One region of the Oceanobacillus sp. FSL K6-0118 genome, then DNA from elsewhere that is predicted to be linked to it. Evidence: riboswitches for the same ligand, from Rfam matches in the RefSeq annotation. Region 1 holds a riboswitch; each other region holds the start of a gene.
The links. A riboswitch is a leader RNA that binds a small molecule or an ion and turns the genes downstream of it on or off. The one in region 1 is predicted to bind S-adenosylmethionine.
Positions count from the first base shown of each region.

Region 2: linked by a shared signal. The riboswitch ahead of MHI02_RS10555 (YezD family protein) and the one ahead of MHI02_RS08255 (methionine biosynthesis PLP-dependent protein) in region 1 are both predicted to bind S-adenosylmethionine.
Region 3: linked by a shared signal. The riboswitch ahead of MHI02_RS17915 (cyclase family protein) and the one ahead of MHI02_RS08255 (methionine biosynthesis PLP-dependent protein) in region 1 are both predicted to bind S-adenosylmethionine.
Region 4: linked by a shared signal. The riboswitch ahead of MHI02_RS03915 (acyl-CoA dehydrogenase family protein) and the one ahead of MHI02_RS08255 (methionine biosynthesis PLP-dependent protein) in region 1 are both predicted to bind S-adenosylmethionine.

Region 1 covers NZ_JBBOVR010000001.1:1,591,459-1,599,630, reverse strand. Annotated here, with positions in the region: gene MHI02_RS08260 (biotin transporter BioY) at 1-299, opposite strand, end outside; SAM riboswitch class I at 704-805, shown strand; gene MHI02_RS08255 (methionine biosynthesis PLP-dependent protein) at 1,005-2,120, shown strand; gene MHI02_RS08250 (hypothetical protein) at 2,312-2,500, opposite strand; gene MHI02_RS08245 (hypothetical protein) at 2,580-2,972, opposite strand; gene MHI02_RS08240 (MFS transporter) at 2,988-4,145, opposite strand; gene MHI02_RS08235 (transposase) at 4,556-5,668, opposite strand; gene tnpA (IS200/IS605 family transposase) at 5,680-6,078, opposite strand; gene MHI02_RS08225 (catalase) at 6,243-8,172, opposite strand, start outside.
Region 2 covers NZ_JBBOVR010000001.1:2,056,161-2,064,332, forward strand. Annotated here, with positions in the region: gene ptsG (glucose-specific PTS transporter subunit IIBC) at 1-1,819, shown strand, start outside; SAM riboswitch class I at 2,068-2,170, shown strand; gene MHI02_RS10555 (YezD family protein) at 2,518-2,664, shown strand; gene MHI02_RS10560 (efflux RND transporter periplasmic adaptor subunit) at 2,981-4,249, shown strand; gene MHI02_RS10565 (ABC transporter ATP-binding protein) at 4,224-4,910, shown strand; gene MHI02_RS10570 (ABC transporter permease) at 4,903-6,120, shown strand; gene MHI02_RS10575 (ArsR/SmtB family transcription factor) at 6,347-6,691, shown strand; gene MHI02_RS10580 (arsenic transporter) at 6,708-8,006, shown strand; gene arsC (arsenate reductase (thioredoxin)) at 8,046-8,172, shown strand, end outside.
Region 3 covers NZ_JBBOVR010000003.1:24,262-32,433, forward strand. Annotated here, with positions in the region: gene MHI02_RS17900 (substrate-binding domain-containing protein) at 1-356, opposite strand, end outside; gene MHI02_RS17905 (CynX/NimT family MFS transporter) at 521-1,777, opposite strand; gene MHI02_RS17910 (FadR/GntR family transcriptional regulator) at 2,012-2,683, opposite strand; SAM riboswitch class I at 2,851-2,952, shown strand; gene MHI02_RS17915 (cyclase family protein) at 3,044-3,817, shown strand; gene MHI02_RS17920 (5-methyltetrahydropteroyltriglutamate--homocysteine S-methyltransferase) at 3,829-4,932, shown strand; gene MHI02_RS17925 (arginase family protein) at 5,103-5,906, opposite strand; gene MHI02_RS17930 (FAD-dependent oxidoreductase) at 6,071-7,438, opposite strand; gene MHI02_RS17935 (hypothetical protein) at 7,554-8,172, shown strand, end outside.
Region 4 covers NZ_JBBOVR010000001.1:737,887-746,058, reverse strand. Annotated here, with positions in the region: gene MHI02_RS03945 (SPFH domain-containing protein) at 1-130, opposite strand, end outside; gene MHI02_RS03940 (TPM domain-containing protein) at 414-1,190, opposite strand; gene MHI02_RS03935 (TFIIB-type zinc ribbon-containing protein) at 1,187-2,215, opposite strand; gene MHI02_RS03930 (PspA/IM30 family protein) at 2,235-2,897, opposite strand; gene MHI02_RS03925 (DMT family transporter) at 3,075-4,046, opposite strand; gene MHI02_RS03920 (LysR family transcriptional regulator) at 4,191-5,063, shown strand; SAM riboswitch class I at 5,228-5,334, shown strand; gene MHI02_RS03915 (acyl-CoA dehydrogenase family protein) at 5,624-6,808, shown strand; gene MHI02_RS03910 (hypothetical protein) at 7,036-7,206, opposite strand; gene MHI02_RS03905 (2,3-butanediol dehydrogenase) at 7,497-8,172, shown strand, end outside.

The sequences.
Region 1 (8,172 bases):
ACTAAATACGCAACAATGATATAAGATACTACAAATCCAAACGTAGGGGATATAACCGAAGATGGCCCTCCCGAGAATTGTGCTAAAACAGGGGCCCCTGCTAACCCAACCAAGGCATATACCGTCATCGAAATAGCTCCTAACCTACTTCCAAGCAATAGACCTGACAAAATACAAAAGAAAGTAGTTAACGTAATAGGAACTCCTCCAATAACGATAAATGCAGTAATATTAGCGCCAATAGCCATAAGAGCAGCGAACAGACCCGCAAGCGTAATATCGACAGCTTTTAATTTCATAAAAATCTCCTCCCTAGACCTATAAAAATGGACTCTATTAAATTTATATTCTGAAAATATGATATTTTATTTTCTTCTAATTGTCAACCGTTAACTATATAGGGTTGACGAACGAGATATACTTCCTTTGCTAACATTTATAGATATTGAAATGTGATTTGGTCCATGATAGCTTTTTCACGGACATTTTTACTGCGCTGGGTGCTAACTTTGTCCGTGAGAACTCTTGTCACGGACTTTTCCTCCCTACTAAATGATGACTTTGTCCGTGTAATAGGGAAATTATGTTTATGAAGAATGATTCTATGTAAAAACCTTCTATGTAAAAAACAAAAAATTACCAAAATTCTTATTGACAATTAATACGAATACGTGTAGTCTAATATTTAACTGAATATCCAAATTTCTTATCCAGAGAGGTGGAGGGACTGGCCCTTTGAAGCCTCGGCAACAGACTTTACAGAGAACTGTGCCAATTCCAGGAGCATCATGCTTGTAGATAAGAAGAGAAAATAGCCATTGTGCATCAACCCTCTTCTTATCTATAGGAAGAGGGTTTTATTTTAGCATTTGATTCATGTGAAAAATAAGATCAGGAAATAGTAATTAGCAAACGAATATTAACGTAATATTACTATTGATTATCCTACGATGAAACAATAGGGCTTCCTTGCAGGGTCCACTCATTTATAAGGAGATGAAAAAATGTCAGACAAAAGTATAGAAACGAGATTGGTTCAATTAGGCAATAAGAGTGATCAATCAACGGGGGCTGTCAATCCACCTATTTATTTATCGACGGCATACCAACATCAAGGACTAGGCCAATCAACTGGATTCGATTACAGCCGAACAAAAAATCCTACAAGAACCATATTGGAAGAGGGCTTTGCTGATCTAGAAAATGGAGATAGCGGATTTGCATGTAGTTCTGGCATGGCAGCAATCGAGCTCGTTCTTTCTTTGTTTAAACCTGGGGATCAGTTGATTGTTCCTAAAGATATTTACGGTGGTACCTATCGCTTGCTTCAACATTACGCAGATACATACCATATTCAAACGACATACACCGATTTTGAAAACAATCAGCAAATCGAGCAATTAATCACCGAAAATACAAAAGCCATATTTCTCGAAACGCCAACGAATCCATTAATGCAAGAAATTGACCTTGCCCAGATTGCAGCTATCACCAAAAAACACAATCTTTTACTGATTGTAGACAATACGTTTATGACCCCCTACTTACAGCGACCTCTTGACTTAGGTGCAGACATTGTTGTTCACAGTGCGACAAAATATATCGGGGGACATAACGATGTATTAGCTGGTTTAGTTGTTGCAAAAGGCAATGAAATTTGTGAAAAATTATCCTTCATCCATAATGCATCTGGTGCTGTCCTTTCACCTTTTGATTGTTGGCTCTTAATAAGAGGATTAAAAACACTTTCATTACGGATGGATAAACATGTAGAAAATGCAAAAAGCATTGTTTCTTATTTAAAGAACGAAGCCTTGGTTAGTGACGTATATTATCCAGGTAAAGGCGGTATGCTTTCCTTCAAATTACAAGAAAGCCAATGGGTGGATACATTTTTACAAAATCTTCAAGTTATTACATTCGCGGAAAGTCTTGGTGGCGTCGAAAGCTTTATTACTTATCCAGCAACTCAAACTCATGCTGATATCCCACTGGAAGAACGCATAGAACGAGGAGTAGATAATCGACTATTACGTTTTTCAGTTGGAGTTGAGAAAGCAGAAGATTTAATTCAAGACTTAAAACAGGTATTTTCCATTTTAGCTAAGGTGGAAGTATAAAGAAGACTAACCATCGGTGTGGGGTTTCTTTCATCCCCCACTGATGATTTCCCACCTTTCCCAAAAGCTTAAGATCGGAGTCTTACTGCCCGTTTAGGTGGATAAATAAAACAAGGTAATTCATACCTACTGAAAGGAAGCCAACAAACGCTAATGCATGTATCGGCTCCCTTTCTATCACTTATTCTTTTTTAATCAGAGTTCAATTTCTTTTTAATTTCCTCTACATCCGTATTACTGTAAACGGATGTTTCTAGACCTCCTGTTGATGCTAGTAATGCCTTTACCTCATTATAGGATAGTCCAGATTCCGCATTCTTTCTTTTTACTTCTTCAATATCAGTTCCTGCAACCGTATATTTTTCTTTATTTTCTTCCACTTTAGTCACCTTCTTTTTTATAGTTTATGCTATTTCTTCTTTTCTAACCAAAAAACTGGCCAATCTATCTTAGCCAGTTTTAATTATGTGTTCCCATAGACTCACTCGATTCGTCTATTTTATATTTTAAAAATTCATAGTTTGAAGTCGGTTCTTTTTTCACAATAACACCATCATCATTTCTATACACCTCATATTTCCGATATTTTTCAACCATATAGCCATCCTCTTCATAAGTATCTACCAATTCAAGCTCCACACTTGACATGGCAGGAGTACTTTCTTGTTCCAAGTGAGCATAAGCTTCAATGGATTCCTCCTCAATTTCCTTTTCGATTTCTTCGCGAATGGTAGGTGTTGAATCGACGTGTAAATCAGGAACGAAACCATGGTAGTTATTTTCAGGTTTTTCTAAATAAGCAACAAATCCAAGAATTGCTATAACCCCAATAGCTAGAAGTATTTTTTTCATTTTCCCTTCCCCTTCCTAATAAGACTTCGTTGGACTTGGAGATTGCAGTTTTGAATAACCAATCAGTGTCAAAACAACCATTCCTATCAAAAATGCAATAAAATAAGGTGAAATAAAGCTACGAATAATACCTGTAAAAAAGGTACTGAAAATCATCCCTAACGAATAAACTGCTGACATAACGCCAAAAGCTCTCCCATGCCCTTCACTTGAAACAACATCCGTTAATGCAGTAGCCATCGCCGGCATCATAATTCCAAAAAAGACACCAATAAGGAAAACCAATATGCTTAATGATAGAAGAGAATTAAATAGTGCAAACAAACTTATACACATTCCAAATAACCCGAGGATCAACCGCTTCACAGGGTCGAACCTATTAATAAAAAGCAATGATAAGGATATAAACGTTCCAATACCAAAATAACTAAATAATTGTCCAGTAACCGCAGTAGATAAACCTTTTTCTACCGTTAAGTAAGGAATTTCATAAATAAGGACCCCATGAATATACATCACCGCAAATCCAGTCAAAAATACAACCTGAAGACCCGGTGTAGTTAAAACATCCCACAGACTCAAAACTGTTTTTGAGTTCCTTTTCATCATAACAATTTGTCTTTCATTTATAAATTTCATCGTATAGATAGAGGTTAAAATTAATCCAGAACCTATTACGAAATACGTATTGGCATACCCTATCGACACACCTAGTTGTCCTCCGATTACAGGAGCTACGATACTAGCAATCGTTCCTAGTATTCCATTAATTGCCATGTTTTTTCCTTGCTGTACACTATTTTTGGCATATCCCGAAAGTAATGCCATTGCTGCTGGAATTAAAAACGCTAACGAAAATCCATTCATGGCCCTAAGCATTAACAAGCTAACCGTATCACCAACAACACCATGGGCGATGAACAAAATGCCAGACACAAGTAAAGGCAGAGTAATAAAAATTCGCTTTCCAAACCGATCAACCAAAGGACCAGCAATCAAATTTCCAGTTAAATTTGCCAACTGTGAAACACTAAGCATAATACCAATTAATACACCTGACGCACCTACCATCGCTGCATAAGGAGTGAAAATTGGAGATTGGATACTCATGATTAAACTAATGAAGAACATCACTAATAAGATATGTAATTTGTCTACCTGCGCTTCTCTCAATTTTTTCACCTCAAAATATTGTATGCGGGTGATAAAAAATTAGACGAGCTTTTCAGAATCTAACATTTCATTTTTTTGAAAAACTGGTATTTGCCAAGCTTTATAGACATATACCTTAAATGCACTTATTCAAATCTTTACGGTAGAACGAGTAATCGAAGCTCTAGACGGGAAAGATTTCCTTCCCGCTAAATAGAAAATGCACCACCCATAGTTGGATTGAATCCAACAATGATGGTGCCTTCTCCTTAAACGTTTATGATTAACATATAATTCTAAACTCAGTGAACTACCCCCTCTTACCATCCTTACGGGTTGCTTGAAGTGGGGGCTTCTTGGGTAATCGCCACTTTTGGTAGCTGACGAATTTGACCAAGCTAACCCTCTTGTTCCAAGAGTTTATTTTTTTATCAGGCACTTTCTAACAATCGAATGCCTTCTTTTTTGATATTGAGTGCTGAATTGTAATCCCTATCAAGGTTTAGTCCACATGCACATTGATAAGTGCGTTCTGATAATTTGATTTCTTTTACTGCCCCACATTTCGAGCAGGTTTTTGTAGAGGGGAACCATTTATCTATTTTGACAAGTCGTTTCCCTTGTTCTTTTAATTTGTAGTGTAAGAAAGAAGTAAACATCCCCCACCCATTATCAGCGACACTTTTACCAAACTTTAGTGCTTGTGACATCCCCTTCATGTCTAAATCTTCAATCACAACAGCATCATAGTTAGTTACTAGTTCTTTCGACTTATGATGAAGAAAGTTCTTCCGTTGATTGGCGACCTTCTCCCCGATTTTAGCTACTTGAATACGTTGTTTATTCCAATTAGAAGAGCCTTTCTTTTTACGCGAAAGTTTACGTTGTTCCATTGCTAATTTATCAAGCATTTGTCGATAAAACTTAGGGTAATTGGCTTTCTCACCCTCGCTATCGACAAACAACCCATCCATCACAAAATCTAACCCGACTACTTTTTCAATTTCTTTGCTTTCTATCTCCTTCTCGTACTCTGTAAGAATAGAAATATAGTATTTTCCTGATGAGGTCATAGATAGGGTACAAGATTTGATTTTGTATTCTGATGGTATCTTTCTATGTTGCTTGATTTTGACCATTTTTAGTTTAGGTAATTTGATATGACTATCCAATAACTGAATATTACCGTTTACAACATTTGTTGTGTAGCTTTGCCTGTGTCGTTTACTTTTGAATTTCGGGAATTTGGCATTTCCCTTGAAGAATGCTTTATATGCCTTATCCAAATTTAGTTGTGCGTTCGCTAACGCTAATGAATCTACCTCCTTTAGCCATTCGTACTCTTTCTTGTATTTGGCAGGAGTAGGGTTCTTCACCTTTTTTAAGGCATCTTTATCCTCTTTTAATAACTCATAAGTCTCTTTACGTTCAGCTAACATCTTGTTGTAGACAAAACGGACACATCCAAACGTTTTGCGTATGATCAAAGCCTGTTCATCTGTTGGATACAATCTAAACTTGTACGCTTTATTTTGTTTAGCCATATCAAATCACCTCACTTTATCCCTTGATTTTCAATATATTTTTTCACCACTTCAATTGGTGAACCACCAGTCGTCAACAAACAAAAACTTCTTGACCAAAACATTTCTTTCCATAATTTTTTACGAACATGAGGAAAATCCTTCTTGATAAGTCTTGAACTGGCACTTTTATAGGCATTGATGAATTTCGATAATTCACTGTTAGGTTGTGCTTTGAACAAAATATGAATATGGTCCATATCGTGGTTCCATTCAACTAATGTAATATTATACCTTTCACTCAATGTCACAAATTTATCTTTGGCATAATCTGAAATGGTATCATCTATTACTTTTCTACGATACTTCACGACTAACACAAGATGATAATACATCGAGAACACTGAATGGTTATTACTATCTAATTTCATTTTTATATCAATCCTTATGTTTTATAAGACTGATTATACCTTAATGAACAATAAAGGCAAAAGAAAAAGCCTTGGGGCTGTCGCCCAACCGAAATTCATCTCCCCCTTATCATTGGGCTACGCCCTTCACACGCTTGAAGAGGGAGACTTCTTTCGGAAGTGCGTTAAACAACAGAACGATTCCAATGACGGTGAGCCGCTATTGCCTCTTTAAATTCCTTTGAAAACTTTCTCATATCATTCCCTACCACGACACCAGGATTTCCAACAAAGTGATTTACCTCAAACCATTTAATACCTTCGTGAGTTGCCCCAATCGGCTTATAATGAGAAAAAGCTTTATCAATAAAATATGCTGCATCTTTATTAAACTTTTTGCTTGTTTTACTTCCATTTATCATATATACCGCATCAAATAATACTGAATTCGTCGTTTCAAACGTATTATCTACTTCAAGTTCGGTACCTTTATTACCTACTACTTTCCCAAAGTTTTCGCTAATGATTTCAGGTTGAATTCCAGATGACTTTAATGCATCTAATACAAACAACACATCCGATTCAGGAAATCCATCTGTCAGAATTACAGCTACTTTTCTTGTTTCTACTGTTTTCTTCGTATTTTCCAAGCTCAAAGCTGGGGATGTTTTTGTTATGTTCGAAATCCCGCTTTTAGGCGGTGTTAACCCCAAATACGTGGCAATTTCCGTAGCTAATTGCAAATTAACATTGCCAAACATATCAACAACCTGCTGCTTCACAGATTCACTATGCACCTTACCTAATTCAAACTGAAACGCGTTTATAATATGTTTTTTCTCCGCATCGCTCATGCTATTCCAAAACAATGTGGCTTGAGAAAAGTGATCGGCAAAACTTTCACTTCTCGCCTGAACTTTTCGTCCTTCTACTTTTTCTTCATAATGTTTAAATCCACCTTCTGCCACACTTGCTTCAGCAGGTGTATTTCCCCACAACGTATTTTTATGATAGCTTACTTTCCCAACATTTATCGTTTGGCGATGATACCCATCACGCTGATTATTATGGAATGGACAAACCGGCCTATTAATCGGGATTTCATGAAAATTAGGACCACCAAGGCGGATTAGTTGTGTATCGGTATAAGAAAAAAGACGTCCCTGTAATAATGGATCATTGGTGAAATCAATTCCTGGAACGACATGACCGGGATGAAAGGCCACTTGCTCTGTTTCAGCAAATACATTATCGACATTACGATTCAATGTCATTTTACCTATGATTTTCACCGGTACATCTTCTTCTGGCCAAAGTTTCGTTGAATCTAAAATGTCAAAATCAAATTTAAATTCATCTTTTTCTTCAATAATTTGAACCCCTAATTCGTATTCAGGATAATTTCCCCTTTCAATATTTTCCCATAAATCACGACGATGGAAATCAGGATCCCTACCCGCTATTTCCTGCGCTTCATCCCAGATTAAAGAATGTGCACCTAATGTAGGCTTCCAATGGAACTTAACAAAGTGTGCTTTCCCTTCATCATTCACAAAACGAAAAGTATGAACGCCGAAACCTTCCATCATCCTGAAACTTCTAGGGATAGCACGATCAGACATAAGCCACATCGTCATATGGGCCGACTCTTGATTCGCGACGACAAAATCCCAATACGTATCATGTGCAGAACTAGCCTGTGGCATTTCATTATGTGGCTCCGGTTTAATGGCGTGGACAATATCAGGAAATTTGATTCCATCTTGAATAAAGAAGACGGGCATATTATTCGCAACTAAATCATAATTTCCTTCTTCCGTATAAAACTTCGTTGCAAACCCACGCACATCCCGAAACGTATCCGACGATCCACGATTTCCAACTACCGTTGAGAAACGGACAAAAACCGGCGTCTTCACAGTTGGATCCTGTAAAAACTTTGCTCTTGTATACTGCTTCATACTCTCATAAACTTGAAACTCTCCGTGCGCTGCATACCCACGTGCATGTACTACTCGTTCAGGAATTCTTTCATGATCAAAATGCGTCATTTTTTCACGAAAATGAAAGTCCTCCATCAAAGTCGGTCCACGTACACCTGCTTTTAACGAAAAT
Region 2 (8,172 bases), 460 kb from region 1:
GATCGGCCTTGCTAGTGATGGGGCTGCTGCTCTTGCTGCTTTGGTTGGTTACTTAGTACTAAACCAGGTGATGGGATCCTGGCTTGGTGTGACACCAGAGATGATTGATGCCGATCCCAGCTTTGCAAGTGTATTAGGAATCCCGACATTGCAAACTGGTGTATTTGGCGGTATTATCGTTGGTTTGATCGCAGCATTTTCTTATAATCGATACCATAATATTGAGATGCCATCTTTCTTAGGATTCTTTGCCGGAAAGCGGTTTGTACCCATTGCAACGGCTGTCTTTTCATTTATTGCTGGTTTAATTCTATTATTCGTATGGCCACCTGTGCAAAATGCAATGAATAGCGCGTCCTATTGGTTAATCGAAGAAGGAACCTATTTTGGTGTATTTTTATTTGGTTTTATTAAACGACTACTTATTCCATTTGGTTTACATCATATTTTTCACGCGCCATTTTGGTATGAATTTGGTTCGTATGTAACTGCTGCAGGTGATACAGTTCGTGGAGATATGACGATATTTTTCGCGCAATTACGTGATAACGTTGACATTACAGCGGGTAATTTCATGGCTGGGGAATATCCCATTATGATGTTTGGTCTTCCTGCTGCCGCACTTGCGATGTACCATACGGCAAGACCTGAGCGGAAAAAGTTAGTTGCAGGATTACTTGCATCAGGTGCACTAACATCATTCCTAACTGGTATTACGGAACCACTTGAGTTTTCGTTTATGTTTGTATCACCATTATTATTCCTACTCCATGCTTTCTTAGATGGACTATCATTTATGATTATGACGTTCTTAAGCGTAAACATTGGATATACCTTCTCTGGAGGATTTATCGACTTTGCTTTATTCGGAATCTTACCAGGCAAAGAGCCTTGGTGGCTTGCTATTTTAGTTGGTATCGGATTTGCGGTCATTTATTACATCTTGTTTAGATTTTTCATCAAGAAATTTAATCTAATGACTCCTGGTCGTGAAGCAGTTGAAGATGAAAAAGCAGAATCAAAAGGTAATGCTGGAGATTTGGCTTTTGATGTTTTAGAGGCGATGGGTGGACAAGAAAATATTACTCACTTGGATGCATGTATCACAAGACTCCGTGTTTCTGTCCATGATATTCAATCGGTTGATAAAGATGGATTAAAAGATTTAGGGGCTGCTGGTGTCCTTGAAGTTGGCAATAATATTCAGGCTATCTTTGGTCCACGTTCAGAAATTATTAAAGGACAAATGCAAGATATTATGTCTGGGAAAAAACCTCGTCCGGCAAAAGAGGTAAATCAAGAGTCAGAATTAAAACAACAAATCGAGGAAGTGAATCCAGAAGCACTACAAAATGAAATAATCGATGAAGATATTATTGCTCCGATTAAAGGAGAGATTGTTCCGATCACAGAGGTTCCAGACCAAGTATTTGCTGGAAAAATGATGGGTGATGGATTTGCAATGAAGCCAGAGGAAGGATTGATTGTATCACCTGTTAATGGAACCATTCTTAATGCATTCCCTACCAAACATGCACTTGGGATTAAATCCGAGGGTGGGCGAGAAATTCTCATTCATGTCGGGCTTGATACCGTGAATCTTCATGGGGAAGGCTTTGAAATGTTAATAAAAGAGGGAGATGTGGTAAAAGCTGGACAACCTCTATTAAAAGCGGATCTACAATATATTGGTGATCATGCGAAATCAACAATTACACCAATCGTATTTACAAACCTTAAAGCCGGGGAAAAAGTGGTTATTGAGAAACAAAGAAATGTCGAACGAGAAGAAGAAAACATTATAAAAATTGAAGAATAAATTGGGATGAACAGGATCCCATTCCTATTAACAAAGACGGTTTCTATAGAGTGTATTCTGTAGAAACCGTCTTGTCTTATATTGGAAGAAAAAGGGATTTAAAAAATATATTCATTTAACAATTACCACTTTGTTACAGGCTCCAATTAACCTGAAGCCATAAAATAAGAAAATTAGTTTAAAAGGTGATTGACATTTCAAAAAATACTATGTAAACTAATAAATACAATTAAACCGCTAGGAATAGTAACTTATCTAGAGAGGTGGAGGGACTGGCCCAACGAAGCCTCGGCAACAGACTTAATAAGAACTGTGCCAATTCCAGCAAGTATTTAACTTGATAGATAAGAAGAGCAAAGTGAACCTTGTTGTTTCACCCTTTTTCTTCTTTAGAATTGGGTTTTTTCATGCTGATTGGGCTACCAAAGGCATGCAATGTTTAAGCTCTTCATTTAGGAAATCAAGTAATAGAAGAAAACAGAAGTTTAATGATTATGCTATTTATCCCACCTAAACGAGCAGCAAGACTCCCACCTTAAACTTCCAGGGAACAAAGAAGGTAGGTGGGAGATCATGCACGTAAAGGTCGGATAAGTGCAACTAACTATCAGTGGAGGATGAAGGAAAACCCCACTAATGGAAGTCTTTTTTATTTCTCATGACATTTCTTGAAAAAGGGGGAAAACAGTTTGGATAAGATTGATGATGTACAACTCAATCATATTTTAACTGCATTAAAAGAATTAGAATATGGATCAGTAGTTATTACAGTCCATGATGGAAAGATTACTCAAATAGACACAACCGAGAAAAAACGCTTTTCCTTAACGAAAAATCGTTCTTAAGGTACTTGATGTTGTGAAGGGGCTATGGGGCAGCTGGGAAGAGTATATATAGGCACTTAGTAAACATTGAATTTATCTATGTTTACTAAGTGTTTTTTCGTTGTAGTGTAAATCCCTCTTTTTTTACTATTTCTAAAAATTATTTTAGGAGATATGAGACACCGTGGCTCCGCGCTACCTTAGAATACCATGTAGATATTTGTAAAATTTTTAGTAAAGTTCAAAAAGTATATTGCCAAATTTTGGTTAGATACTATAATATTGTTATCAGTATTACGATTTTTTTACAAAAATATTACAAGATAGGGAGAAAGATATGTCGAAGAAAAAAATTTGGATTTGGGTGAGTATTGGTGTTGTAATACTTCTGCTTTCAGGGGGAACTGGTTTATTCTTGTTACAGCGTTCAGCAATTGCTGCTTTTGGTAATGAGGAGTTCGAACCGTATGGGGAAAAAGTAGAACTTCTAATGGAGATGAACGAAGATATGTCTTTATATACTGCTTTTTCCGGTAAGGTAGAGGCAGAAAAGATGGAAAAGGTATTCCCTGATCCGGAGAAAGGTACGGTTAAGGAAATTTTTGTTTCAGAGGGAGAAGAAGTAAAAGAGGGCACTAAACTATTTGAATATGAATTGACAGATGATTTAACGGTGGAAAAGGATCAAAAACAAGTAGAGTTAGAAATGGCATATGTGGAAATTAACCACTTGAAAAAACAAAAAGAACAGTTGGAAAAGAGTATCAAAGGAGCTTCTAGTAATGTAAAAACCTCGGAAGAAATTGGGGAAGAAGGGGTAGACGATAAAGCGTCATTGGAATCCGAACTAGAGCAAGTAAATTTTGATTTAAGAGTGAATAACCTACAAGCAGGGCAAATCCAAAACGAGCTTGATGCATTGAAGAAGAAAGTAGATTCCCCAATTGTTGTTAGTAAAGGTTCAGGGGTTGTCCAATCCATTAATCAGGATTTAATAGAAGGGGCTCCGTATGGACAAGAAGGTGGAAGCCCTGGTCCGCTAATCACGATAGTTAAGACGGGAGCTTACTTAATAAAAAGTGAAGTAAATGAACTATTACTCGACACAATTGCTGTTGACGATGAAGTTCGTATTACAACGAAAAATGGAACTGATGGTGAATGGATTGGTAGAATTGTAGAGATAGGGAAGCTTCCTGTAGGTAATGACGAAGAAAATGTGGACGAATATTATGAGGAAGGTAATCCCCAAACCTCTAAATATCCATTTACTGTATTATTAGAAGAACATGAAGGTCTTGAAATTGGTTTTCACGTTAATCTAGAACCGGTAGGAGCTGAAGGTGAATCAGCAGGTGATACCATTGTTATTCCGATTGATTATATTGTGCAGGACGAAGAAGAACCGTATGTATGGGCTGTCGATACGGAGACGAACGAAACGTATAAGCAAGTTGTAGAAATGAATGTAATGGATGATGGTTTTTTTGTTGAAGTTCCATCAGGATTAACACTAGAAGATTATATTGTATATCCGGATCCTTCCGTAAAAGAAGGAAAGAAGGTTGAGATCATTGACAATGATACGTTTGAAGAATTTGAGTAAATCTTACAATTTGGGTAAGGAAGAGATTCCGATTCTAAAGCGAATTAGTTTAGACGTTGAGGAAGGAGAGTTCCTTGCAATAATGGGACCATCTGGTTCAGGGAAATCAACGTTAATGAATATTTTAGGTTGTCTTGACCTTCCAAGTTCAGGAGATTATGAGTTAGAATCGATGAATATGTTAACTGGACATGCAAATAAGTTAGCAGAAATTCGTAATCAATTTATCGGTTTTGTTTTTCAATCATTCCATTTATTGCCACGCTTAACTGCTTTGCAAAATGTGGAACTACCATTAATTTATAGTGGGTTGAAGAAAAAGGAGCGAAAAGAAAGAGCAATGGATGCTCTAAAAAAGGTAGGATTGGAAGATAGAGCCTCATTCAGACCTCCGCAATTATCAGGTGGACAGAGACAGCGTGCTGCCATTGCACGGGCGATTGTGAATAAACCCAAATTTATATTAGCCGACGAACCAACAGGAGCGCTCGATACAAAAACCGGAGAGCAAATACTTTCCCTTTTTAAAAAATTAAATGGGGAAGGGGTAACCATCATTATGATCACACATGATGAGGAAGTGGCTAAAAAGGCGGATCGAATTATTTATATTCGCGATGGTGAGTTATTTAAAGAGAGGAGCGAAGACGTTCATGCTTGAAAACATTCGTATCTCCTTTCAATCGATATGGGGTCATAAACTCCGTTCGTCTTTAACCATGCTTGGTGTTATTATAGGAATTGCTGCAGTTATAGCGATTTTTGCTATTATTCAAGGAAGAAGTGAGGACTTAAAAAGTAACCTAATTGGAATGGGAAATAATACAATAAATGTTGTCTTTGAAGAAGAAGATATGTATGGTGAAGAAGGTATGTGGGGAGGAGAAATGTCTAATCGGAGTGCCCCTCCTATTAAACAAGAAGCAATTGAAGAAATTCTTACATATCCGAACGTTAACGGCATGTCTATCTATTATGAGGGATGGCAGGAGGCTTATCATTTAATAAATGTTACCCACCCAAGACTATTAGGTATTGATGAAAGGTATCTTGATCTTTTCCCAACTACTATGGTTGAGGGAAGGGAATTTACTGAATCAGATTTTGCTTCATACAATCAAGTTGCTCTAATCAATGAGGTGGCAATGAGTGAATTATTCCCTGAAGGTGATGCTCTTCATCAAACCATCGACATTGGTGGCATACCATTTAAAGTAGTGGGAATATTTTCCGATGCAATAGAGGATAGCGATTGGTACTATCCCGAGTCAACCATTTATTTGCCAACTACAATCTGGCCATTGTTAAATGGGTTTGATGCGCCGATGCAGGTTGCCGTACAGGCAAGTTCTTCAGAAACGATTCAAGAAGTCGGAACAATGGCAGCCGATCGCTTAAATATGGATTTACCTCCATATGAAACGGCGATTTATCAAGTTGCTGACTTTGAAAGAATGATGGAGGAAATATCACAATATGATCAAGCTTTTGCCTTTATCCTTGGTGGGATAGCAAGTATTTCATTACTGGTAGGTGGAATTGGTGTCATGAATATTATGCTTGTTTCCGTTACAGAACGAACAAGGGAAATCGGGATCAAGAAGGCATTGGGCGCAAAACGGTATGTTATTTTAGCTCAATTTCTAACGGAATCCGTTGTTTTAACAAGTATTGGTGGTATCATTGGTATTCTTTCTGGATTAGGAATTGCTAAAGCCATATCGATATTTGCGAATATGCCATACTTTGTTTCGGTACCAGCAATTATTGGTTCCTTTATTTTCTCCATGTTAATTGGTATTATTTTTGGAATTCTACCATCTATTAAAGCTTCGAAGTTACAGCCGGTTGAAGCATTGCGTTATGAATAGGATTAGCGAAGTTAGGTGAAAAAGGTTGATTTACACTACAACTTTCTGACAAAAAGATAACAGCCATAGAACCAGAAATTATGAGGGTTCAAGGCTGTTTTTTATTCATTTTAACTGCAAAACACAGGTGATGGTGATTTTTAGGGGAATTTTACGTTTTCTTATTGTTTATATAAGTATATAGTTATATACTTATTAAGTAATAAACTTAGAAGGGGAACTGAATATGCCACAAACAAGTATGGAGATCGAGAAAGCCACAATAATTCTGAAATTACTTGGTGATAAAACAAGATTAACCATGATGAAATTAATAGATGATGAAGCTTGTTGTGTATGTGAATTGGTGGAGATCTTTCAAACTAGTCAACCCTCCATTAGCCAACATTTACGTAAATTGAAAGACTTAGGATTGGTTAAGGAAGATAGAAGAGGACAATGGATCTTTTATTCGGTAGATAAATGCAATAAGTATTATCCATTTATTAAGCCAATTCTTGATCAAATTCCTAGTCAAGAATATAAATTAAAAGAGCTGGAAGAAAAAGGAACACGCATTTCTTGTTGTTAGAATTGGAGGTATTATTTTGTCAGTAACGCTTTTACTCGCAATATTAATCTTTGTTGCAACCATAGTCCTAGTAATATGGCAGCCAAAAGGTTTAAATATCGGCTGGTCGGCAATGGGTGGTGCTGTGATTGCTTTACTGGTAGGAGTAGTAGGATTTGGTGATGTAATCGAAGTAACGGGAATCGTTTGGAATGCCACTTTAGCATTTGTTGCTATTATTCTTATTTCTTTAATACTAGATGAGATTGGATTATTTGAGTGGGCAGCATTACATATGGCGCGAATTGCTAAGGGAAATGGGACAAAGATGTTTGTTTATATCAGTATCTTAGGTGCAATTGTAGCAGCCTTTTTCGCAAATGATGGTGCAGCATTAATTCTTACACCAATTGTACTCGCCATGGTAAGAAACTTAAACTTTAAAGAAAAGATGATCTTTCCATTTATTATGGCCAGTGGATTTATCGCGGATACGACTTCATTGCCGTTCATCGTTAGTAATCTAGTGAATATCGTATCGGCAGATTTCTTTGGAATAGGTTTTGTAGAATATGCATCGAGAATGATTATTCCTAACCTATTTTCACTTGTAGCAACGATTACCGTATTGTTCATTTATTTTAGAAAAAGTATCCCAAAATCGTATGATGTTTCTAAAATAAGTGAACCGAAAACTGCCATTAAAGATGATAAAATGTTTCAGATATCATGGTATGTTCTAGGATTACTACTTGTCGGTTATTTTATAAGTGAATTTATTACGCTTCCTGTTTCTATTGTTGCTGGGGTTATTGCTATATTCTTTATCCTTATGGCAAGAAATAGTAAAGCTGTAAATACGAAAGCAGTGATAAAAGGAGCACCATGGGATATCGTATTCTTTTCCATTGGAATGTATGTGGTCGTCTATGGATTAGGAAGTGCCGGGCTTACATCTGCTTTAGCAAGTATCATTCAAATCGTAGCGGATCAAGGTTTATTTGTAGCAACGGTTGTTATGGGATTTATCGCTGCTTTCCTATCATCCATCATGAATAATATGCCAACCGTTATGATTGATGCTTTAGCCATAGCGGAAACCAATACTTCTGGTGTATTAAGAGATGCCTTGGTTTATGCGAACGTGGTTGGATCGGATTTAGGTCCCAAAATTACACCAATAGGTTCGTTAGCTACATTAGTTTGGCTTCATGTATTATCCCAAAAAGGGGTTAAAATTTCATGGGGTACTTATTTTAAAACAGGAATCATTTTGACGATCCCAATATTATTTATCACACTAATCGGCCTATATTTAACGTTACTAATTTCTTAACAGAGATGATACTACGTCGTAATGAAAAGGAGAACCGATATGTTTAAAAGGTCAATTTACTTTTTATGTACAGGAAATTCATGCAGAAGCCAAATGGCAGAAGGATGGGCAAAAAAATATCTTGGTGATGAATGGGAAGTTAGAAGTGCGGGTATTGAAGCACATG
Region 3 (8,172 bases), on a different contig from region 1:
CTTTCCGCTTTTTCTAAAATTAATTCCGCCGCAATAACATCTACAGGAATAAGCATAATCGCATCTACTCCTTGCTCAATGAACTTTTCAGCCTGCTCAATTTGCTTATTGGAATCATTCTCGGCATCTATGTATTCCGCTTTCATTTCATTGGAATGTTCATCTACATATTCTTTGACCCCATCTAACAATAAATTAAGGAACGTGTCCTCATAATTAGCATGAGCAACCCCTATCACGATCTTGTCATTTTGATTTTCTTCTTTTTCTGTCGATACATCTTCGGCCGCACTACAACCTGATATCAAAACTGTTAAAAGAAAAATAATAGAAAAGCTCATTTTCTTCCACCCCATCACTCTCACTCCTATGTATGTATAATTTAGATATTTTGTACTAGTTCAATAGTAATATTAATGTAATTTTCAACAAATTACAAGATCCTGGGAGGAACAGAACCTTATAGCTATGTGACCGCAAAAAAGCCAGAGGGACAATAAACCTGTCTCTCTGGCACTTTTTATCCTACATGCTCCGAGGTAGTATTCGGTGATTGTGTGTCCGCAATCACTTTATTTTCCCCAGATTGGATTCCAGTAATTAAAATAATGATTGAAGCAACAATGAGCATGATTAGTGGAACTTGCCAACTGTTCGTTATATCGTGGAGCATACCGAACAATGTAGGTCCGATTGCTGCTAAAAGGTAGCCGAACGATTGGGCCATACCGGACATTTCCGCTGCCTGTTTCCCATCACTCGTACGAAGACTGAAAAACATCATGGACAAGCTAAAGGCACTTCCGCCTGCAATACCGATTAGAATAACCGAAATAACCAAGAAGAAATTACTACTTGTCAGTAATAATCCAGCGATTCCAGCGGCAAATAAAATAGCTGTGATGACCGATAAAACCTTTTGATTAGTCATTTTTTCTGCAATAACAGGGATGATAAAGGTTATTGGAATGATGGCAAACTGCATCAAAAACAACATCCAGCCAGCAGCACTAGCGCTATACCCATTAGCCTGCAATATTTCAGGCAACCAAGTAATCAGTGTATAGAAAATCAATGATTGTAATCCCATAAACAGGGTAATGTTCCATGCTAAAGGTGATTTCCAGATTGAATTACCTTTTTTCGATGGGCTTTCAGCTGCTTGCAGTGATTCACGCTGTTTTTGTTTTCCTAGTTGTGGAATCCACACGAGCAATGCAATGAAAGAAATAATTCCCCAAAAGATGAGCGATCCTTTCCATCCGATATTTCCAACTGATGAAATAGGTACGCTTAAACCGGAAGCCAAAGCACCAAAAAGGTTCATAAAAACGGCGTATACCCCCGTCATTATCCCGATTTTTAAAGGAAAATTCATTTTGATAAATCCGGGTAATAACACATTGCCAAAAGCGATTGCTATTCCAATAATCATCGTTCCGACAAACAGGGCGACGGAACCAAATAAAGACCGTACGATTATCCCACAAATTAAAAGAATTAAAGAAATAAAAATAGTCCATTCCATTCCGATCCGATTTGCTATTTTCGGAGCAAATGGGGAAAGAAGGGCAAATGCCAGTAAGGGTAAAGTTGTAATCGTTCCGGCTAACCCATTACTGATGCCTAAATCATCGCGAATATAGGATATTAATGATCCCACAGATGTTAAAGGAGCCCGTAAATTCGCACCAATTAAAATAATACCGATGAATAATAGCCAAGTTTTATTTCGTTCTTGTGTATTTTCTAAGGATGTTGAAATGTTTTTATTCAAAGCCTTACCTCCATTACTTTTATTAAATAAAGAAGACTTCCATCAATGGGGGGTCCTTCATTCCCGACTGTTGGCATCACGGACATTTCTTTTACAGTTGCTTGCTCTTTTGGCCGTGATAGCAGTTAGTCGCACTTATGGATCTTTACGGGCAGTTGATCTCCCACTTACTTCCTTTGTTCCCCAGAAGATTGAGGTGGGAGTCTTACTGCCCATTTAGGTGAGATAAATGCCCTACAATCGTTCTTTAAACGCATGAATATATTCATTCACATATTTTCTAGCCCCTTCGACATCCTGTTCCCGAATTGCTCGGACTAGTTCGTGGTGAATTTCCTTGTCATAATCGAATGGTATGTCCATGATCATGATGTCATGAATGGAGGAATATAAAGGGTCTGTCATATACTCATATAAATCCTGCAATAATTGATTATTGCTCGCTTTTACAATAGCTTTATGAAATGTAATATCCGCTATAACGAATTCTTCTATGTCGTCTTTTTTGGCTGCCGCCTGACATTGCGCCATACATACTTCAATTTCCGCTAAAGCTTCCTCCGTTCTATGTTTGGCGGCCATCTCAGCTGCCTCCCGCTCTAGTGCTAGTCGTACTTCTAGCGTATCGATTAAATTGGATTTTTCGATATGGCGATTGAAGGCAGCTTCCAAAGCGCTTGACGAACGAACAATCGTCCCGCTTCCTTGTTTTGTTTCCAATAAGCCCGCATGCACCAAAGCGTGAATAGCCTCTCTTAACGTATTACGACTAACACCAAATTCCTCCATAAGTTCCATTTCTGGTGGCAACTTTTCACCAATGGGCCACTTCTCGCTTTCAATTAGATACTCTATTTGGGAAACCACTTGATCCACTAAGGATACCCTGTTTGTCTTTTTTAGCATTTTTCCACACTCCAAATTTGTAGGATGATTGGGATATTGGATATTTTATCATAGCCAACATGTATTGTAAATGGAACCGAGAAAAATCCCACTGAATCTAATTTAACCCTTGACATCCATTTTCAAATCGTATATAGTTGATTCAATCAATTTAATATTCTTAATATTTCTTATCCAGAGAGGTGGAGGGACTGGCCCTTGGAAGCCTCGGCAGCGGACTTGTAAAAGTACTGTGCCAATTCCAGAAGCAATAAGCTTAGAGATAAGAAGAGTAACTTCGATTATCTGTGTAGTAAATCTCTTCTTATCTTTAAGAAGAGATTTTTTTGTTTTTAAAAGTTATTTAATGGAGGTGGTTTCATGTCTTTAACAAAAACAGAAAATGAACTTTTAAATGCGATTGAATTACTTAAAAGGAAACAATGGGTGGATTTGACGCATACATTCGGTCCAGATTCTCCACATTTTGCAGCATTTGAAGATGCAGAAATTACAACACTTTTTACACATGATGATGGATTTTTTGCGCAACGATTTAAATTTCCTGGACAATATGGAACACATATTGATGCACCAATTCATTTCGTTCCAGGGGACAGGCGTTACTTGGAAGACCTTGAATTAAAAGAACTTGTCCTCCCACTCGTTGTCATTGATAAATCAAAAGAGGCCGAGGAAAATAATGATTTTGTTCTTTCAGTCGATGATATTTTAGAGTTTGAAAAAGAGCATGGAAAAATAGAAGCAGGTACCTTTGTTGCACTTAGAACAGATTGGAGTAAAGGTTGGCCGAACAAAGAAGCTTTTGAAAACAAAGATGCAGATGGCAATAGTCATACACCAGGATGGGGAATTGCTGCACTCCAATTTTTGTTTGAAGAAAGGAGTATTAATGCCGTTGGACATGAAACATTTGATACAGACGCAGCAATTGATGTTCGAAAAAACGGGTCACTAATTGGGGAATATTATGTCCTTGAACAAGATACGTATCAAATTGAGTTATTAACGAATTTAGATAAAGTACCTGCAAAAGGTGCTGTTATCTTCAGTATTAGTCCAAAACCCGAGAAAGCAACTGGGTTCCCCGTTCGTTCTTTTGCTATTTTACCTGAAAAAATAATGAAAATATAGGAGAGATAAAAATGACAAAAACTCTAGTAAAAGCACCATTTAGAGCAGATCATGTAGGAAGTTTATTACGTCCAGAAAGAATCCATCAAGCAAGAAAGGATTTCCAAGCTGGCAATATTACAGCTAGCGAGTTATACAAAATAGAAACAGAAGAAATTAAACAATCTGTTGATAAGCAAATTGAGGTTGGCCTACAGGCAGTTACTGACGGAGAAATTCGACGTAGATTTTGGCATACAGATTTTATGGAGCATTTAAATGGGGTGGAAGGCTATGTTCCTGAAAGCGGGTTTGCCTTTAAAGGAGAAGAAACAGAAAGATATGATGTCCGAGTCGTAGGTAAGGTTTCCTTTAACCCGGAACACCCACATTTGAAAGACTTTTCTCTTTTTAAAGAAATTGTTGGGGATCGTGCAATTGCCAAACAAACCATTCCAAGTCCAAACCAATTTTTCAACGCTGGTATCCGTAACCTAGAAATCTATCCAGATATTGAAGAATATGCGAATGATATTATTCAAACATACCGTGATGCGATCAGAGCCTTTTATAATGCGGGTTGTCGTTATCTTCAATTAGATGATGTATATATTGCTGGATTAAATGCACCAGAAATTCCATTTAATGATAGCGGATATTCTAGAGAAAAATTAATTGACCTAGCATTACGTGTCGCTAATGGGGTATTGGAAGATAAACCAGAGGATTTAACGGTAACCACTCATCTTTGCCGTGGAAATTATCGTTCAAAATGGGCATTTGAAGGTAGTTATGCGAAAATCGCTCCAACCTTATTTGCCAATGAAAAGGTAGATGGATTTTTCCTAGAATATGACGATGACCGTTCAGGGGACTTCCAACCACTAGCATACATTCCAAATGATGGTCCAAGAGTGGTTTTAGGAGTATTCACATCGAAGCATGGCGAACTGGAAGATAAGGAAAATATTATTGCACGAGTGAAAGAGGCCTCTCAATATGTTCCATTAGAAAATCTATGCATTAGCCCACAATGCGGATTCGCTTCTACCCATCACGGAAATATTTTAACCGAAGAAGAACAATGGGCGAAGCTGAAATATATTGTGGATATTTCTAAAGAAATTTGGGGGTAAGTGATCCTCATGCAGGAAACGTTAGGATAAAATAAAATACCTCCTTTTCTATACAATAGGGGTAGTCAGCTATTTCGTCGACTACCCCTATTAAATTCTGTTATCCAGCTAAGTTACTTAGTAGTGCTTGGCGCGGACTTCGGCTGCAGAAACCAATTTCAATTAAAAATTCATGCATGCAACATTTGTTGAAAATTAGACTTGCGATACATCCATCTTTTAACATATCTAAGAAGAATATCATTTGTATGATTGTTTTTTCCGATGATGGTCCGGATTTCTCTTTGATTCTCACTCGTCGGGGTTACCGGGTATTCCCCACAAATATCAAGCCCGATGACATCTTTGTTTCGGAAGAGCACTTGTAGCATTTTCAGCATTTGTTTTAGTCGCATCGTTCCGTGATCCCATCCAGTTAAAGCATCTTCTGGATGTAGTACATCTTTGTCGATACTAATGTATACAGAATCCGTCGGTATATAATTTAAAATAGATTTTATGATAATAGCAAGATTTGATTGAAGAGAGTCTTCTGTTAAAAATTTTACTTTATTATGAATAGAGTTGGGGATGTGATTGGGAGCATCTTCACTCACACCAATCATACATACTTTCTTTAACATGGGGAGAGTATTCAGGGAATCTAGGACCCAGGATCCGCAAGAAATCAAGTCATTGCTTGGGCTAGGAAGCGTGTCTGTGTGATGATCAAATAAAATTAAACTGTACGGTTTCTTTATATTGGATTGTAATACATGAGACACATAATGATAGTTTCCACTACCTAAGAAATAGATTGTGCTTCGTTTTTGACCGATTATTTTATTAGAAATATCCTTAAGCGTTTCTTTTTCGCATAATAAACTTGTATTTTCCATCGACTCAAGTTCTATCCATTCATAAGGATAAGTTTGATAAAATGTTTGCTTTTTATAGGACCCATCAAAATTTAATAAGGCCACACTACTATCCATTTTGATTTTCCTCCTTCTTAAATTTACTTTGTTTACTTTTTCACTTATAGACTAATATGTAATAAGGAAACTTCTATTGTTTTATTATAACATTTTTATCTTCTTAAAATGCTAGAATTGCTCAAATGAGCCGGAGGGATAGGCCCCTCCGGCTCATTTGCGGATTAAGCAGGTACAGTTTCTTTATTAACCTTTTTGCTTTCCTTCGCCATGGCTTCTAATGCTACCTGATTCAAATAGTTTACTGGCTTATTATAATGAGGTTGGAAAAAGAAATCAGTTAATGCTAGTTGTTCAATGGTCATGTTGTTTGCAATACCAACGCTTATTGTGTTAATCGCTTGGGTAAAGTCAGCATCAGAAATTACTTGAGCACCAACAATGCGATGTGTTTCTATTTCGTAGACTAGTTTTAATTGAATCAATGCATTTTCCGGCATAAATTCTGGCCGATACTGATCTTCTATATACGCACTGTCGACAGATAATCCCGCTAACGTTGCAGCACTTTCGGTTAAACCTGTTGACGCAATGTTATGGTCATATATTTTCAAACCTGATGTACCTTGTGTTCCGGGATGTGCTAATACTGGTGTGACAAGATTATGGGCTACAAGCGTACCCATTCTTACCGCGTTGGTAGCTAATGGGATATAAGCTGGCTGTTTTGTTGCATTATAATATACGGCACAGCAATCACCCGCAGCATACACGTCTTTTACACTTGTTTGCATATATTCATCAACGATAATGGCACCATTTCCTAGCATATCGATTTGACCTTTAAATAATTCTGTATTAGGTCTAAATCCAATACACATGACAACTAAATCCGCTCTGTATTCACCTTTATCCGTGATTACCTTTTCCACAGTGTTTGTTCCTTCAAATTTGGAAACAGTTTGTCCAAGTGCTAATTCAACGCCTCGTTCGGTAAATGTGGTTTCAACAGGTGCTGTAAAAGTATCATCCAAATAGCGATTTAAAATTCTTTCTTCACTATCAATTAATGTTACGTTTTTGCCATTTTGTTCAAAGGCTTCCACTAGTTCAACACCAATGTATCCCGCTCCAACAACGACAACATTTTCAACGGATTCAGAACGTTTGATGATTTCATTGGCGTGAGCGAAGTTTTTACATAATAAGACGTTTTCTAAATCAGAACCTGAAATCGGTGGTGTTACAGGCCAAGAACCAGAGGTAATAATTAATTTATCATAGTTATAATCTTTTGTTTCATTTGTTTTCATATCTCTTGCTTGTAACTGTTTGTTATTTATATCACAAGATGTCACTTCATGATTCATATGCATACGTACACCTTGTTTTTCAAATTGTTCTACAGAAGCGTAAAATAGCCCGTTTGGATCGTTAACTACTCCACCTACATAAAGGGCAATACCACAAGATAAGAAGGAAACATTATCATTCTTTTCAAAAACATCTATTTGTGCATCGGGATAAAGATTTAATATATTATTAATCGCTGCTGTTCCAGCGTGTGTACATCCTATAACTGCTACTTTCATAATCAATAAGCCTCCAATATATTTAATCGTTCAACATTTCACATTTAGTAGAACAATTAACTTAAATAATTAACAATATGACTATAACACCTCGATCATATATTGACAAGTATATGTGATTATATTCACAAATGTTTTACACAATGTCCCTTCCACCTATCATGAACATATTTTAATGGAAGAAGGGCAATGGGCGAAACTATCATACATTGTGGATATTTCTTACATATTTACAAACTATTATTCTAAAAAATCGGTACTCAAACCAGGAAGATCACACTCTGCATCGAGATATCAGTACTCGCACCAAGATATCAGTACTCTCTGCTCCAAGATATCAGCGCTCTATTCCAAGATATCAGCGCTCTACTCCAAGATATCAGCGCTCTACTCCAAGATATCAGCGCTCTGCTCCAAGATATCAGCGCTCTGCTCCAAGATATCAGCGCTCTGCTCCAAGATATCAGCGCTCTGCTCCAAGATATCAGCGCTCTGCTCCAAGATATCAGCGCTCTGCTCCAAGATATCAGCGCTCTGCTCCGAGATATCAGCACTCTGCTCCAAGATATCAGCGCTCTGCTCCAAGATATCAGCGCTCTGCTTCAAGATATCAGCGCTCTGCTCCAAGATATCAGCGCTCTGCTCCGAGATATCAGCACTCTGCTCCGAGATATCAGCACTCTGCTCCGAGATATCAGCACTCTGCTCCGAGATATCAGCACTCTGCTCCGAGA
Region 4 (8,172 bases), 850 kb from region 1:
CTTGACCTGGTCGGATTATTAGTCTACTTCCTTTTTTAATTTCTTTATTACTCCACTTCCAAAAAATCATATCGTCGCGGAACTCATCCCATTCGATAACATCAGCAAATTGATTTCTAAAAAAAGACATGGCAAACTTCCTCTCATTCTATTATTTTTTACTAGTGCACGTTCAAAAAGGAGGATGAAAAGGACCGAGGTCGGCTAAAGTCGCAACGTCCTGGGACTCCGATTACTCGTCCCACCGTAAAGATTTGTTGCAACGCCGACACTAGCACGTCCTGTGCTTCGCAGTTCGAGGCGGCGTAGCTTTGAGGAACGGAACGTATGCAATTAATACGTGAGTAGCGGTGAGTCTTGCCAACGAAGAAATGCGAAGTGTCATTTTCACCGGACTTTTTGAACTTCCCTCACTAGAACTTCCCTCTACTACCACTATGCGAGTGCCCACCTCTAGTGACACCACCTCCGCCACTGCCTCTATTACTATTATTATTCTTAGGCTTTCTGCGTTTGGTGACGTTTTGGGTTAAATAAATATCTTTACGTTGTAGTACTTTAAAATCTCCTGTATATGTCCGCTCATTGACAGTTACTTTTCCACCAGAATTATACGCCATCGTTCCTACAATTAACGCTGCTAATCCTAATGCGACTATCATGTGAAACCAGGTTTGGAGTAGGAAACTCTCTGGATTAACACCAGGAATGTATTGCATATAGCGAGAACCCGTCTCAATGAATGTGGTAAATGCTTCTTCGTAATTTCCACTAGACAAGTCAGGCGTCATTTTTTCTCTAATTAAGTCCACTCGTTTATTATCTAAATATTTTTCACCTTTATAAAACCCGGCTATATAAACATCTCTTTTACTCATATCTAAAGCCAAAATTGCTGCATTACCATTTGGCTTGTCAAAACCAAAAGCCATTTCGTCATAAAAATCTTCTACAAATGAAAAAATATCCTTATTATCCGCATCTTTAGTTGTTACAATGATAAAATCTATTTCATGTTTTTTCCCATGTTGATTGGCTAAATTCTCTAACCTATCTATTTCATCATCCGTTAGTAGATCAGCATAGTCATAGACTCTCTGTTTGGATTCATCGGCGAATACAGGGGAAATAAAACTAAAAATAAGAAAAAGAGAAAGAATACTAGTTAGTAATAAGATCCGCTTATTCACCAAATCTCACCCCCAATAATAAAGGTGATGATCTTGGCCATCATAAAAGTAGCACCTGCAATACTACCAAACCATGCTGCTACCTTCCCCATACTTAATGGAGGTTTTCCAACAACCTTTCCATTCACACCATTCATGGCAAAAGTGTGTTCCTGTTTATCATAATCATAATAAACCATCCATACAGGAAGAAGGACATAAGATGCCTTTCTCTCTCGAGTGTCCACATGCTTTTCCCTATACTGTACGGAAGAGTAGCCACTTATCGTAGAACCGATATGTTTATCAATATATTCACTTACCTTTGACTTCACCCTTGGAAATAAATCTTTATTATCATAATTATACTTTTCAGCTAAATATCCTGCTAAATAGGGTGTTTTAAAGTCCTTTAAACTTCCATAATCATACGGTTCTAACTTATCCATTAAGTCGTCATTCATTTTCTCTGACGCATCAACTGGTACCTTATTAAAAGTTAAATCAATCTTGCGCCTAACATCATAGTACTTTGTTTCGGTATAAATATAGTCACCTCGTGTATAGGTTCTTACCTTCGTTGCCTTTGCTTTCACATCGGCAATACTATGTAAATCATAAAGCCAAAATGGGACATAAATTCCTGTTATTCCTTTAATTCGGTCAGCGCTCATAAAGCCTTTAGGAGTCAGTCTACCATTCTTACACCATTTCTTAAATGCATTCCTCGCTTCTTCCTTACTAATTTGGAATGGGATCACTTTATCCGGTGCAAGATTTCCAGAAACACGATCTGCTAAAACAACCCCAGCCCCACAAAAACTACATGTTGTTGCGGAAGTATCGGCATCGGTAATGACGGCCGCTCCGCAGTTATTACAGACATACTCTTTCGCTTCCTCATCAGAAAATCTTGTTGTAATAAATTCTTCGGAAAAATCCTCTATCAAATCCGTTCGTCCACAACTCCCACAAGTTAGTTTTCCAGACTCACTATCAAAAGCCATATCATCGCCACAATCGGGACATTTATAATGAATTAACACGACTCTCCCCCCCTTTAAATTACTTTACTTTCTTTTTTAACTCTTCCATTTCTTTATCTATATCCATACCTTTATCATATTGTGACACAAGCCTATCCATGTCAGCATCTAGTCCATTTCTTAACTCTTCTAGTGCTTCCGCCTCGGCTAAAGCCCTATTCGCCTTTTCCTCCAGTTGATCAAACGTAGTTAAACGAACGTTTGATGGAGATAGACCAGTCTCATTCCTTTGTTTTTTACTCTTTGCCATTGCTAGCTTCCCAACAATCGCATCACGTTGATTGGAAAGTTCCGCTACATCCTCGGAAAGTTTATCCTGCGCCAGCTTCATTTGTTCTACTTTAATGGAAGCTAGTTCATATTGCTTTTCATATTCATGGTATTTTGGCTTTAAGCTCAGCTTTTCTTCTAAAAATTGACGTGCTTTGTCTTCATCCCCGGCTTTTAATGATTTAGCTGCAAAACGTTCCATTTTGTTCATTTCCGTTTGACATTCGTGAAGATTCCTTTTTGCCCGATTCATCAAAACAACTGCAGCATCAGTCTGTCCTTTGATTTCTCTTTCATCACGTTCCATTTCTCTTATATATGCATTTATTTCCTTTTCCGGATCTTTGAGATTTTCCATTTTTACATTTATATGACTTGCTAAAATCGTACGTATTCGTTTTAAGATGCTCATGATTGTTTCCACCTTTCACTGATTTAATAGTACCTATTTATACGGGAGATTGGAAGAAAAGTTTCAAATGAGAAAACTGTGTTTCTCAGAAGACTTGGGGTGGAAATAACAAAAAACGCTTCAGAGCAAAGTACATACTTTGTTCCAAAACGCTTTTTTGAAAAAGGAATTTGTTCATTAGTTAGATAAACTTTCCCGCAAATTAGTTTGAACGTGCCGATTTGATTTTTTCTTTTGTAACATCCTTATAAATATATTATTGGACACGAGGGAAACGATGATAAAGACCGTACCAAGAATATCGAACATCGTTATTTGATTACCTTGAAATGCCGAAATGATGAGTGTTGTAACGGGAACAAAGTTAATGAACAACAACGAATTTAATGGTGATAGTATACTCACACCAATGTTCCAGCCAACTAGCGCAATGACACCAGGGTATATAATCATAAACAATAAATGTGGGCTTGCTGATATCACAGCTTCCCCCGATGGAAAGGATATATACCCAGATAACGTCGCCATTACGACAATAAGAGTCGCTGTGACCGTTCCAAGTAAACAGCTTAACGTGGAGTATCGTAAAGCAGACCAACCGCTAAATTCCTTTCCACCCATCGTGTAAACGACCCAACCAATTACTGCAATGAAAATAATTATGGATGGGACAAAATCACTTGTTACACCAAGAAAGGATCGAATATCCCCTTTCGTAATTACTAATACTGCACCAATAAATGACAGTAGCACACATAATAAAGTGAATCGATGGGGACTCTTTCTAGAGAGCATCCAAACAATCACAATGGATATCATCGGCATCAATGATTCCATAATGGATGCTACCATTATACCTGATTCACCTAATAAATCCTCCCCCCAAAAGATAAAAAGATTATAAACCGTAAACGCCATTGTGCCAAAAAACCATAATGGAAGACCTTTTCCTTCCAATCGAAAAGCCTTTTTTCCTTCTTTCCACCATAGTATTGGTACCAAAATAATCGTAACAGATACATAACGAATGATTGTAAAATAGAAAGGATCCATATATTGGAAAGCTCCATGTGCTACAGGAAACATTGCACCCCATGAAACTGCAGAAATAAAACACAAAAAAGCCCCTAACAACACACTATTTTTCAATTCCCCTTTGCTCCCTTCAACTAAATGATCTACTCTCATATTCTATGATTTTTGTTATCTTGTAAAATGAATAATAATAATGATTTCCATCATTAATCGTGATATCATACAATTAAAATACGAAAATAGGAAAGGGGCAAAATAGTGGAGTTTAAGGACTTAGAGATTTTTCAGAAAGTAGCCGAAAAAGGAACGATTACAGCGGCAGCCAAAGAGTTCAGCTATGTGCAATCGAATATTACGTCGAGGATTCATAAACTTGAAACGGAATTGAATACCCCTTTATTTAACCGACATCGGCGTGGGATGAGTCTAACACCAGAAGGAAAAAAGTTATTGAATTATTGTAACCAAATTTTATTGTTAACGAATGAAATGAAGAAAGCCGTTCAAAGTAAAAAGGAGCCGTCTGGAAAATTAGAAATCGGTACCGTCGAAACCGTCATTCATTTACCACAAATTTTATCAAACTATATAAAGAAATATAAAAATGTTGATTTATCGGTAGTTACCGGAGTTACAGAAACATTAGAAGAAAAAGTGTTAAATCATAAATTGGACGGAGCTTTCGTGACAGAATCCGAATTTCACCCCGATCTTATATCACATGAAGTATTTCAAGAGGAGCTTGTTTTAATTTCAGATAATCGTACATCTACGTTAGAAGATTTAAAAGCAGAACCGTTCTTATGCTTTAGTGAAGGCTGTGGATACCGAGCACGCTTAGAAGCCTGGTATAGAGACCAAAACATTACTCCAAAAAAGGTAATGGAATTCGGTACATTAGAAACCATCCTTCGTAGCGTTGTCGTAGGACTTGGCGTTACATTTGTTCCAAGGTCAGCAACCACCCATTATGAAAAAAATGGGCTCATCCGATGTCATACCCTCCCAGATCAATATAGTAAGATTAAAACAGTCTTTATAAGAAGGGCTGATACCTTCTTAACTTCAACAATCAAAACATTTATCGAAACGATTGAAACAAATAAACAAGCACCAATAACACCTATATAGAAGACCTCCATCAGTGGGGTTTTCCTTCAGGCCCCACAGTTAGTCGCAACTTATAAATATCCCAAACTAACCACAAATAAGTATTGGATTAGGTGCACTTTTAAAAAAAACATTGACTTATCTACTATATATACTTACAATTATACCAAGTAAACATATCAGGATTCTTATCAAGAGAGGCGGAGGGACTGACCCTATGAAGTCTCAGCAACCAGCAAATTTTTGTATGGTGCTAATTTCAGAAGAATACTTAGTATTCTAGAGATGAGTAAATATAGGTCGCCCGGAATGATGTCCATTTCTGCCCTCCTCTCATCTTCTTGAGACGAGGGCTTTTCCTATTCAGCAGTAAACCATTTCATTATGAATCTTAAACACGGGATATCAGTACTCGTGTTTAGGATATCGGTAAACACCACGGAGATATCAGTACTCGTGTGTAAGATATCAGTAAACACCATGGAGATGTCAGCACTCGTGAGCAAAATATCAGGATACTTCACGCAGTATCAGCGCCCGCGTGCAAGATTTCAGGATACAATATATCGGAGGGAATATAATTGAAACTTACAGAACTTTATTCATTTGAAAAGAGAAAGAATCTTCTGCAACAAACAGTGGAGCCTTTTAAAGAACGTGCAAGCAAACATGACAATGAAGCAAGTTTTCCATTCGAAAATATAGAGGATTTAAAGAAAATTGCTTATCACACACTTACGATTCCAAAAGAATACGAGGGACCCGGAATCACTTTAACGGAAATGTTAAAATACCAAGAAACAATCGCTAAAGCTGATGGTTCAACAGCACTGGCTATTGGCTGGCATATGGGACTTACGAAACATAATGGGGAAAATAATAGCTGGGAGAAAGAAAAATATACAGATTTTGCGGAGGATGTTATTACTAATGGCGCACTAATTAACCATGCGATTACGGAACCTGCAACTGGAAGTCCTCAACGTGGAGGCAAACCAGAAACAATTGCCGTAAAAAATGCTTCTGGATGGAAGATTAATGGCAGAAAGACATTTACAACCTTAGCACCTGCACTACATTATTTTGTAGTTGCTGCTTCCATTGAAGGTTCAGATAAAATTGGCCATTTTCTCATCAAACGTGACATTACAGGAGTAACCATCGACGAAACATGGGATTCCATCGCCATGCGTGGAACTGGTAGTCATGATCTTATTTTAGAAAATGTTCAAGTGAATGATGATGACTTAGTAGAATACCGTGAAGACTCCAATAATCAACCTGCATCGTGGATATTACATATACCGGCATGTTATTTGGGGATTGCTAAAGCAGCACAGGAAGAAGCGGTGAAATTCGCCACTACCTACTCTCCGAACAGTATTAAAGGAACTATTTCAGAATTACCGAACGTGAAGCAAAAATTAGGCGAAATAGAGCTTTATCTGTTAGAAGCAGAGAATTTTCTATACAGTATATCAAGAAAATGGGACGAAAGTGGTCAAGCAGTTCGCCAAAAGATGGCAATAGATATTAACGCAGCCAAAGTATCTGTTGTGGATAAGGCAATAAAAATAGTTGATTTAGCCATGAGGGTAGTTGGTGCACGAGGTTTATCTAAGAAAAGCCCTCTACAACGTTATTATCGCGATGTTCGAGCCGGTCTACATAATCCCCCGATGGATGATATGATCATGATGCAGCTTGCAAAGAAATCTATCACGGACTTTCAATTGTTTAAGAACAAAGTTACCACATATATATAATTTTGATGAGGTGGTATTAGGATGACGCTATACCACCTTTTAATAACGATACACATTTCCACACCTTAAAATATACCAGCCTTTAGACGTTTTACCGATTTCCATATTTATTCTTCAACCTTCCTGACATAAATCAGAAATTCCCTTTGTAACTAGGACTGGACCTATCACCTCAGTACCATCAAAATCATCTTCTAGCCATAACTTCCCTCTCTCTATCTCATTTACTAAAAAGGAACTATTGATGATATCTTCGTATTGTAAATCTGAAAAATTTGTTGATGGATTAGCTGAGCATGCTTTCCAACTTTTGATAAATCTATTACTTCTTCAAAATAATCTTGATAATCATCCTTGCTGTAATTTTTTTCATTCATCCATTTTGAAATTTTTTTCATGACACGGACCGCTTTTTTATTAGTCATTCCGGTTCCATTACTTTACGAATCAAAAAATAGTTCCGGGGCTGAGGAAAGTCCCCGTTTATAGAAGTCGATGGTTAGTGGCACTTATACAAATCTTTACAGCGTGCGATTAACCAGATCCCCATAATTGGGAATATTTTATTCTCACACTTTCCAAAAAATGGTTTTTCACTTGTGAAATAGTGAGTAAATTGGTATAATAGAGTTGTAGAAAGATAGTAATCCTTTTTAACATGCACTTAGATTATTTAGGGGGTTTTAAAATGAAAGCAGCAGTTTGGTATGGAAAAAAAGATATTCGTGTAGAAAATGTGGAACCGAAAGCACTCCAATCAGATGAAATTCAGGTTAGAGTTGCATGGGCAGGTATTTGCGGTAGCGATTTACATGAATATGAAGAAGGACCTGTATTCATCCCAACTGAAGAAAATGATCCTTTGACTGGTGAAAAAGCGCCATTAACAATGGGACATGAATTTGCTGGTGTTGTGGAAGCTGTAGGATCAGATGTTACCAATTATAAAAAAGGGGACCGTGTAGTGATCAATCCTACCTTAACCTTTGGCAACAAACCGGAAGATTTAGACCCGTATGATGGATTTAGCTTTATTGGATTGCATGGTGATGGGGGATTTGCTTCCTATGTAAATGTTCCAGAAAGTGCTGTCTATACCCTACCTAAAACCCTAACATTGCAAGATGGAGCACTTGTTGAACCGACAGCTGTTGCAGTGCAAGCGATTAAAGAAGGAGACATGCGGTTTGGTGACACGGTAGCCGTTTTTGGTGCTGGTCCAATCGGGTTGCTAACCATTATTGCCGCAAAAGCAGCTGGTGCAAGTAAGATTATTGCTTTAGACTTATCAGAAACTCGTTTGCAAAAAGCAAAAGAATTAGGGGCAACTCACATTATCAATTCTGGAGAAACAGATCCTGTAC